2 regions of the Bradyrhizobium pachyrhizi genome follow, and region 2 is predicted to be linked to the other one. Evidence: predicted binding sites of a transcription regulator. Region 2 holds the regulator's gene; the other holds the start of a gene.

Region 1 (4,925 bases), 4.4 Mb from region 2:
TTCAGATGGCGAAATGTCCGCGGCAGGTTGTGTCGCGTGGGCCGGTGCCGTGCTCAGGCCCCGGCCGGTGGCGCGCGCTGCCGTCCGTCATATTGGAAAGGGAGTGTTTGATGCAAAGGCGATCGACTCAGAGCCCGCAGACCGTGACGAAGCGCGATTTTCTGCGGTCTGCCGCGTTGGCGGCGATTACGGCAACTGCCAGCAGTTCAACCTGGGCGCAGTCCGAGCGTCCGGGATTCTTCAAGGCCAAGGACATTGCCGAGGCCGGCTTCATCTATGGCCTGCCGATCGTGATGTCCTATGGTGTGATGTACGAGTACGCCGTGGACAAGTCGTCAGGGCAGTACAAGGCGCCGTTCAATACGCTGGTCAACGAGGCCCGCGTTTACACCTACGAAGATACCGCCGTCGTCACGCCCAACAGTGACACGCCGTATTCGTTTGCATGGCTGGACTTGCGGGCCGAGCCCATCGTCTTTTCGGTGCCGGCGGTCGATCCCAAGCGCTACTATTCGCTGCAGTTGATCGACCTTAATACGTATAATTTTGGCTATGTCGGTTCGCGCGCGACGGGCAGCGATGCGGGAAGTTATCTGGTCGCCGGCCCGCGATGGACCGGCGCGACACCGGCCGGCATCAAGAAGGTGTTCCGGTCGACGAGCGATTTCTGCCTGGCACTTTTCCGGACCCAGCTGTTCGACCCGGCCGATATTGAGGCCGTCAAGAAGGTTCAGGCCGGCTACAAGGCGCAGCCGCTTTCCAGCTTCCTGAATCGGCCCGCGCCGCCGCCGGCGCCGGCGCCTTCCTTCCCCAAGTTCGAGAAGGATCTCGTCCGCACCGAGTTCTTCGAATATCTGGACTTCGCGCTTCAATTCGCGCCGGCGCTGCCGGAGGAACGCTGGATCCGGGAGCAACTGGCACGGATCGGCGTAGGGCCAGGGAAGACCTTCGATTTCCGCAGCCTCTCGCTGGAAGACAAGGCCGAGATTCTGCTTGGCATGAAGGAGGGCGAGCGCAAGGTCAGCGAGACGGTGGCGAGCCTCGGCAAGGACATCAACGGCTGGCGCGTCAGCTCGGCGTTCGGTGACGCGGCATTCTTTCACGGCGACTGGCTCTTGCGCGCGGCAGCCGCGAAGGCCGGCATCTATGGCAACGACGCCGTGGAGGCCATGTATCCCCTGGGCAAAGTGGACGCCGATGGCAAGGAACTCGACTGCTCGAAGTCGAGCTACACGCTGACCTTCCCGGCGGAACAGTTGCCGCCGGTCAACGCCTTCTGGTCGGTCACGATGTATGACGGCAAGTCGCAGCTCTTGGTGAAGAATCCGATCAACCGCTACCTGATCAACTCGCCGATGTTGCCGCACTTGAAGCGCGGCTCTGACGGTTCGCTGACGATCTACATCCAGAGCAAATCTCCGGGAGCGGACAAGGAGGCAAACTGGCTGCCGGCGCCGGATGGTCCGATCTATGTGGTGATGCGGCTGTATTGGCCGAAAACCACGCCGCCATCGATTCTGCCGGCTGGTGAAGGGACGTGGAAGCCTCCCGGTTTCAAGCGCGTGTCCTAGCACCCGGTCTCGTATCGGCCGGATGCGCCCGCGCCGAAGCGCCGCCCGCCACAAGACCAGGCATCCGCGCTTTTCGGGACAACAATCCCGGAAGGCGCGGATTTATTTCGGGCGTGAGCAGCCGCGATTGCCGGCGGCGCACAACTAGTTCACGCGATTGATGACCGCTGCCGTCATCTTCAGCGCGATCCCTTCAATTCCAAGTCTTCTGATCCAAGCCTTCTGACCGAAGCCTTCTGACCGAAGCCGCGTCCACGGATAGCCGCTCGTGTCAGAGGCGTGACGTCTGCCATGCGCGCAAAGATTGATCCCCCGACGCTCGCTGCAACCGACGCAAACATCGGCGCACATCATCGTTCGTCGCATTCATTCGATCGACACAGCGCTGTCATCGGCGATGGATAACTTGTCGCAGGTCGACGTCATAAATCCTTCAAAAATAAAAGGGGCACTACGGTGAAAGCCAAATTTCTTTCGACGGTCGGAGTCTGTCTGGTTGCTGCCGCTGCGGTGATGTGCAGCGCCGCCGCCCAGGACGACAACAAGGGCAATAACGGCCACGATCATCATCCGCACGACATCCACACCCAAACGCCGATCAAGCATCTCGTTGTCATCTTCAACGAGAACCGCTCGTTCGATCACTACTTCGCAACCTACCCGGTTGCGACCAACCCGACCGGCTCGATTCCGTTCACGGCGAAGCCGCATACGCCGAAGGTCAACAATCTCGCCAGCGCCAATCTGTTGACCAATAACCCGAACAACAACGCGGCCAACGGCACCGGCGCGACCAATCCGTTCCGCCTCGACCGCACCCAGGCCAACACCAAGTCGCAGAACCACGCCTATACGCCCGAGCAGCAGGCGGTCGACAACGGCAAGGAAGACCTGTTTCCGAAATTCACCGGTCGCGGCACCGCCGGCGGCGTCGGCGCTTTCGGCACCAACGGGCAGGTGATGGGTTATTTCGACGGCAACACCGTCACCGCGTTCTGGAATTACGCCCAGAACTTCGCGATGAGCGACAACAGCTGGACCGACACCTTTGGTCCGTCGACGCCCGGCGCGCTCGAGGTGGTTTCCGGCCAGACCAACGGCGCGCAGAACATCGTCGGTTCGTCGTCGTCGATCGCCGACGGCCAGGGCGGCCTGACGCTGATCGGTGATACCGACCCTGCCTACGATGCCTGCTCGAGCACGACCAGCCAGGTCCTGATGACCAGCAAGAACATCGGCGACCTGCTCAATGCCGAGCAGATCAGCTGGGGCAGCTTCATGGGCGGCTTCGACCTGACGCTCAAGAACAGCAACGGCACCACCAACTGCGGCCGCAGCACGTTCTCGAGCAACGTCAACGGCACCGTCGTGGACTACATCCCGCACCACGCCTGGTTCCAGTACTACAAGTCGACCGCCAACCCGACCCATGCGCGGCCGAGCTCGGTGAATGCGGTCGGTCACACCTATGTGCCCGGCAGCAAGGCGCTCGATCCGGCCAATCATGCCTACGATCTCGAGGACTTCTATGCTTCGGTGAAGGCCGGCAACTTCCCGGCCGTCTCCTACATCAAGATGCCGGCTTATCAGGACGGTCATCCCGGCAACTCCGATCCGCTCGATGAGCAGGCCGGCAATGTCGAGCTGATCAACTTCCTGCAGAAGCAGAAGGAGTGGGGCGAGACCGCCGTCATCATCACCTATGACGACTCCGACGGCTGGTACGACCACCAGTACCTTGCGCCGATCAGCGCTTCGTATGATCCGACCGCCGACCAGGTCAACGGTCCCGGCCAGTGTGGCCGCGGTATCGGCAAGCAGACGCAGCCGAATGGCCTCAACGGCCAGCCGGTGAACGGCCGCTGCGGTCCCGGTACGCGCGTCCCGTTCCTGGTGATCTCGCCCTTCGCCAAGCGGAATTACGTCAGCCACACCCGCATTACGCAGGCCTCCGTCGTGCGCTTCATCGAGGACAACTGGCTGCATGGCCAGCGTCTCGGCGGCGGCTCGTTCGACGACAACGTCGAATCGATCGCCGACATGTTCGACTTCGAGCGTGGCCACGGCCAGGACCACGAGTATCGGCAGGACACGCTGTTCCTCGATCCGACCGCCGGCACCGTCATCGTCAGCGCGCCGGATGATCACCATCACCACTAACGCCCTTCGGTTCTGATCCAATCAGAACCGAAGCTTTGCCCTGACGCGTTCTGCTCGCGCGAACTGGTCTCCGGTTCGCGCGAAAACGCTTAACGACACTGGATCTGACATGAACGGCCGCACCTTGTGGCTTCTCGGCGCCGGCCTGCTGTGCATGGCCGGCACTGTTGCGGCCGTCGAGACGCAGGGACTTCCGGGGACCAATCCGCACCCGGTGCAGCTCAGGCGTCCGCCGGTCGCTCAGCTGTCCGCCATGGCGCAGCTCGGCCAGAAGATCTTCTTCGACGCATCGCTGTCCTCTTCGGGCGCATTGTCATGCGCGTCCTGTCACAGTCCGGACCACGCCTACGGGCCACCAAATGATGGGCCGGTGATGCTCGGCGGGCCCGCGCAATCCCGGCAAGGGACACGCGCCGTGCCGGGCCTGACCTATCTCGAGCGGCAGCCGAATTTCAGCATCGGGCCGGAAAAGGACGAAGACGACAATGTCGTCGACTTCGCGCAACTGGCCGCGCTCGGCCAGCAGGCTCCGCGCGCCAGGAAGGTCGCGACCGGGACTGCCGCCTCGGCGGTCAACATCGTGCCGCAGGGCGGACTGTTCTGGGACGGCCGCGCCGATACGCTGCAGGACCAGGCGATCTTCCCGCTGCTCGATCCCAACGAGATGGACGGCGGCAGCATCGAGATCGTGGCGCAGAAGCTGCGCCAGGCGAGCTACGCGCCGCGCTTCGCCGAGCTATTCGGTGCCGGTGTCTTCGACAATACGCGGCTGCTGGTCGCGGAGGCGATGTTTGCCGTCGCGCGCTATCAGGTGGAGGAGCCGAGCTTCCATCCCTACACAAGCAAGTTCGATTACTGGCTGGAAGGCAAGGCGCGATTGAACGAAAGCGAAGTGCGCGGCCTGCAATTGTTCAACGATCCGGACAAGGCCAATTGCGGCGGCTGCCATACGTCGCAGCCGACCCGGGACGGTCTGCCGCCGCTGTTCACCGATCACCAATATGAGGCGCTCGGCGCGCCGCGCAACGCCGCGCTCGCCGGCAACCGCGATCCCGATCATTTCGATCTCGGGGTCTGCGGTCCGTACCGCACCGACATTGCCGAGCAGACGCAATATTGCGGGATGTTTCTGACGCCCACCTTGCGCAACACGGCAACGCGTCGCGTGTTCTTCCACAACGGCGTCTTCACCAG
Region 2 (4,925 bases):
GCGCAGGCGCGCTCGAGCGCGGTGATCGACGTATCGATCTCGGCCTCGGTCACGATCAGCGGCGCCAGGAACCGCACCACATTGTCGCCGGCGCCGACGGTGAGCAGCTTCTCGTTGCGCAGGGCGGCGATCAGGTCGCCCGACGGCACCACGGCCTTGACGCCGATCAACAGCCCCTCGCCGCGCGCCTCCGACAGCACGCCGGGATAGCGGTCGACGACGGAGGCGAGCTTCTGCTTGAGCAGCAGCGACATCTTCTGCACATGCTCGAAGAAGCCCGGTTTCAGCATGACGTCGAGCACGGCATTGGCGGCGGCGACCGCGAGCGGATTGCCGCCGAAGGTCGAGCCGTGCGAGCCGGGCGCCATGCCGGCCGCGGCCTGCGCGGTAGCCAGCACCGCGCCGATCGGGAAACCGCCGCCGAGCGCCTTGGCCAGCGACATCACATCCGGCGTGACGCCCGTGCGCTTGTAGGCGAACAGCTCGCCGGTGCGGCCCATGCCGGTCTGCACCTCGTCGAAGGCAAGCAGCAGGCCGTGCTCGTCGCAGAGCGCGCGCAGCGCCTTGAAGAACGCCTGCGGCGCCGAGCGCACGCCGCCCTCGCCCTGCACCGGCTCGATCAGGATGCCGGCGGTGTGCGGACCGATCGCCTTCTTCACCGCCTCGATGTCGCCATGCGGCACCTGGTCGAAGCCGTCCATCGGCGGCCCGAAGCCCTCGAGATATTTCGCCGAGCCGGTCGCCGCCAGCGTGCCCAGCGTGCGGCCGTGGAAGGCGCCCTCGAAGGTGATGATGCGGTAGCGCTCGCCGTGGCCCTTGGAGAAGTGATAGTGGCGGACCAGCTTGATCACGCCCTCCATCGCTTCCGCGCCGGAATTGCAGAAGAACACGAAGTCGGCAAAGCTCTGCTCGCACAGCCGCGCGGCAAGCGCCTCGCCGTCCGGGCTCTTGAACAGGTTCGACATGTGCCAGAGTTTGGTCGCCTGCTCCTGCAGCGCCTTGACCAGATGCGGATGCGCATGCCCGAGCGCGTTGACCGCGACGCCCGAGGTGAAATCGAGATAGCGGTCGCCGTTGGTTGCGATCAGCCAGGCGCCCTCACCGCGCTCGAAGCCGAGATCGACCCTGGCGAAGACGGGGAGCAGATGCGACGTGGCAGCGTTGGTCATGGCGATCACTGACGGTTTGAAGCCGACAATTGCCGCGCGCCTTGACGCCAGCGCAGCAACGGCCAGCTTCGGAAAACAAAACGGCCGCCTTTGCGGGCGGCACGTGGCGGGCATTCTATGCTGCGGTCAGTAAGTGTCAATCGCCACGAAGTGGCCTTCCTGCAATGCGAAACGAGCGCAATCCGGAGCATTCCGGTGCGGTGGAAAAGCCTCATCGAAATGCTTAACTGTGTGGGAACATGTGGACGCACGGCCGCGGACTCTTGCGCCTGAGTCACGCCATATTGTAGCGTTTGGCCTGTCGGGTACGACATCTCGTGCGGCGGTACTGGACCCTCTAAGTAGCCTTCGTGTCTCGCGTAAACGTTCGGGCGCAACACCGTGCCCGGCGAGGGCTAAGGGATTCTGGCCGCAGGGATATTTGTCCAGATTGGCTCGCAGCGCCGCTCCAACGATTGGCCGGCGCTACGCGAAGGGAAGAATGCGATGACTGTATTGACCTGGTCCGACGATCGCGTCGAGCAGCTGAAGAAGCTCTGGGAGTCCGGCCTGTCGGCCAGCCAGATCGCGGCGGAACTTGGCAATGTGACGCGAAACGCCGTGATCGGCAAAGTGCATCGGCTCGGCCTCTCCGGCCGCGCCAAGGCGCCCTCCACGGCCGCGCCGCGGCAGCGCAAGGCTCGCCCCGCCCAGCACATGATGCGGGTGGCGCGACCGGTCTCGCGCGGCAACACCGCGCTGGCGCACGCCTTCGAGGTCGAAATGGAGCCCGATCCGATCTCCTACGACAATGTGGTGCCAATGAGCCAGCGGCTCTCGCTGCTCGAGCTGAACGAGGCCACCTGTCATTGGCCGGTCGGCGATCCCTCGAGCCCGGAATTCTTCTTCTGCGGCGGCAAGGCGCTCGCCGGCCTGCCCTATTGCGCGCATCACTCGCGCGTCGCCTACCAGCCCGCCGCCGATCGCCGCCGGCCGTCGGCGAAACCGCAGATCAAGTGAGCACTCGGGAAAACGTCGGAAGACCTCAAAAACAAATCCCCGCGAAAGCGGGGATTTTTTTGTGTGACGCAGCCCGGCTATATCACCAGCGTCGTCCCGGCGCATGCCGGGACCCATACGCCGCGGCCGGCGCAATCGGCAAGCGGCCAGACGGCTTTCTAACAACGCCCATTGGTGGCTATTGATCCCGGCTTTCGCCGTGTTGCGGTTTATGAATGCCGCTTGGCCGTTACGGCTGCGGCTCGGCCTTGGCAAAGCGGTCATCGAGCGCGTAGCCGGCGCCGCGCACGGTGCGGATCGGGTCCTGCTCGCGGCCGGGATTGAGGAGCTTACGCAGACGGCCGATATGCACGTCGACGGTGCGCTCATCGATGTAGATGTCGCGGCCCCAGACGCTGTCGAGCAGTTGCTCGCGGCTGAAGACGCGGCCGGGATGCTCGAGGAAGAATTCGAGCAGGCGATACTCGGTCGGCCCGAGATCGATCGGACGGCCCGAGCGCGCCACGCGGCGCTTCTCGCGGTCGAGCTCGATGTCGCCGTAGGTCAACACGGTCGCAAGCCGCTCCGGGCTGGCGCGGCGCAAGAGGCCCTTCACCCGCGCCAGCAGCTCCGGCACCGAGAACGGCTTGACGATGTAATCGTCGGCGCCGGTGGCAAGCCCGCGTACGCGCTCGCTTTCCTCGCCGCGCGCGGTCAGCATGATGATCGGAAGTTGCTTGGTCTCGGGCCGCGCCCGCAGGCGGCGGCACAGCTCGATGCCGGACAGGCCCGGCAGCATCCAGTCCAGCACCACGAGGTCGGGAACGCGCTCCTTCAGGCGGGTGTCGGCATCGTCGCCGCGCCCGACCGTCTCGACATCGTAGCCTTCCGCATCGAGATTGTAGCGCAACAGCGTCGTCAGCGCTTCCTCGTCTTCGACTACCAGAATGCGTGCGCTCATCGGTTTAAGTTCTTTCTCTGTGGTGATCCGTTGCCCAGACGCAAACCGAAACGCTTACTTCCTTGAGCATAGTCCCCGCGGAAACGAGTTGTCGAAGGACAATCCGGTTCCGCGCTTGCCGATCAAGCCTCAGCTGCCCGGCACCGTGGTGGCAAAAGTGGTCATGTCGCCCTTCGGGCGCTTGTCGGTGATCTGCTGGCCCTCGATCATGTAGAATACGGTCTCGGCGATATTGGTGGCGTGATCGCCGATCCGCTCGATGTTCTTGGCGCAGAACATCAGATGGATGCAGAACGAGATGTTGCGCGGATCTTCCATCATGTAGGTGAGCAGTTCGCGGAACAGCGAGGTGCAGATCGCATCGACCTCCTCGTCGCCCTTCCAGACGTTCATCGCCGCCGGCAGGTCGTGCGCGGCATAGGCGTCGAGCACCGACTTGACCTGCGACAGCACGAGGTCGGTCATGTGCTCGAGGCCGCGGATCAGCTTCAGCGGCTGGAAATCGCTCTCCAGCGCCGCGACGCGCTTGCCCATGTTCTTGGCGAGGTCGCCGATCCGCTCGAGGTCGGTGGCGACGCGCATCGCGCTGACGATCTCACGCAGGTCGATCGCCATCGGCTGGCGGCGCGCGATCGTCAGCACCGCGCGCTCTTCGATGTTGCGCTGCAGATTGTCGATCTCGATGTCGGCGGCGACCACGCGCTTGCCGAGCGCGACGTCGCGACGGATCAGCGCGTCGACCGACTCGGTAATCATCCGTTCGACCAGGCCGCCCATCTCGGCGACCAGGCGGGTCAACTCCTGCAGGTCGCTGTCGAATGCCTTGGCGGTATGTTCAGAAGCCATCGCTTGTCTCCCTCAACCATGGTCCCGGGGATCATGGTTTCGTGTCCTGAATTTTAGCATGACCTGATCGGAAAACCGGTTGCCACTTTTCCGGATCATGCGCCGGTCAACCGAACCGGCCGGTGATGTAGTCCTGGGTGCGCCGATCGCTCGGTGAGGTGAAGATCTTGTTGGTGTCGTCGAACTCGATCAGCTCGCCGAGATACATGAAGGCGGTCTTGTCGGAGACGCGCGCCGCCTGCTGCATGTTGTGGGTGACGATCGCGATCGTGTAGTCCTCGGAGAGCTCCTGGATCAGTTCCTCGACCTTGGCGGTCGAGATCGGGTCGAGCGCCGAGCACGGCTCGTCGAACAGGATCACCTCGGGACGCACCGCCACGGTGCGCGCGATGCACAGCCGCTGCTGCTGGCCGCCGGAGAGCGACAGGCCGGAGGCGTTCAGCTTGTCCTTGACCTCGTTCCACAGCGCGCCGCCGCGCAGCGCCTTCTCGACCCGGTCGTCCATCTCGGACTTCGAGATCTTCTCGTAGAGGCGGATGCCGAAGGCGATGTTCTCGTAGATCGTCATCGGGAACGGCGTCGGCTTCTGGAACACCATGCCGACCCGCGCGCGCAGCAAGTTGAGGTCGAGCTTGGGGTCGAGAATGTTGGTCTGGTCCAGCATCAGCTGGCCGACCGCGCGCTGGCCCGGATACAGGTCGTACATCCGGTTGAAGATGCGCAGCAGGGTCGACTTGCCGCAGCCGGACGGGCCGATGAACGCCGTGACGCGGTTGGTGCCGAGCGTCAGGTTGATGTTCTTCAGCGCGTGGTGCTCGCCGTAATAGAAGTTGAGGTTGCGCACCGTGACTTTCGGCGGCGCTTCCGGCAGCGGAACCTGGGGAACGTGGCCCGCGGCAGTCGTGGAGACAGAAAGCTCGGTCATTTTGCGGCCCTTTCGGCACCAAGGATACGCGCGCCGATATTCAACG

What was found. Region 2 encodes PhoB, which activates phosphate uptake and scavenging genes when phosphate is short. Its sites were predicted from a motif close to TGTCATNNANCTGTCAT; they were not measured.
Region 1: a site for PhoB is predicted at 1,992-2,008, ahead of QA639_RS25320 (phospholipase C). Genes of this name have one in related genera too.

The regions. Positions count from the first base shown of each region.
Region 1 covers NZ_CP121667.1:5,370,854-5,375,778, reverse strand. Annotated here, with positions in the region: gene QA639_RS25325 (DUF1254 domain-containing protein) at 111-1,571, shown strand; gene QA639_RS25320 (phospholipase C) at 2,085-3,731, shown strand; gene QA639_RS25315 (cytochrome-c peroxidase) at 3,841-4,925, shown strand, end outside.
Region 2 covers NZ_CP121667.1:966,498-971,422, reverse strand. Annotated here, with positions in the region: gene QA639_RS04365 (aspartate aminotransferase family protein) at 1-1,169, opposite strand, end outside; gene QA639_RS04360 (GcrA family cell cycle regulator) at 1,656-2,168, shown strand; gene phoB (phosphate regulon transcriptional regulator PhoB) at 2,398-3,108, opposite strand; gene phoU (phosphate signaling complex protein PhoU) at 3,238-3,954, opposite strand; gene pstB (phosphate ABC transporter ATP-binding protein PstB) at 4,061-4,879, opposite strand; gene pstA (phosphate ABC transporter permease PstA) at 4,876-4,925, opposite strand, start outside.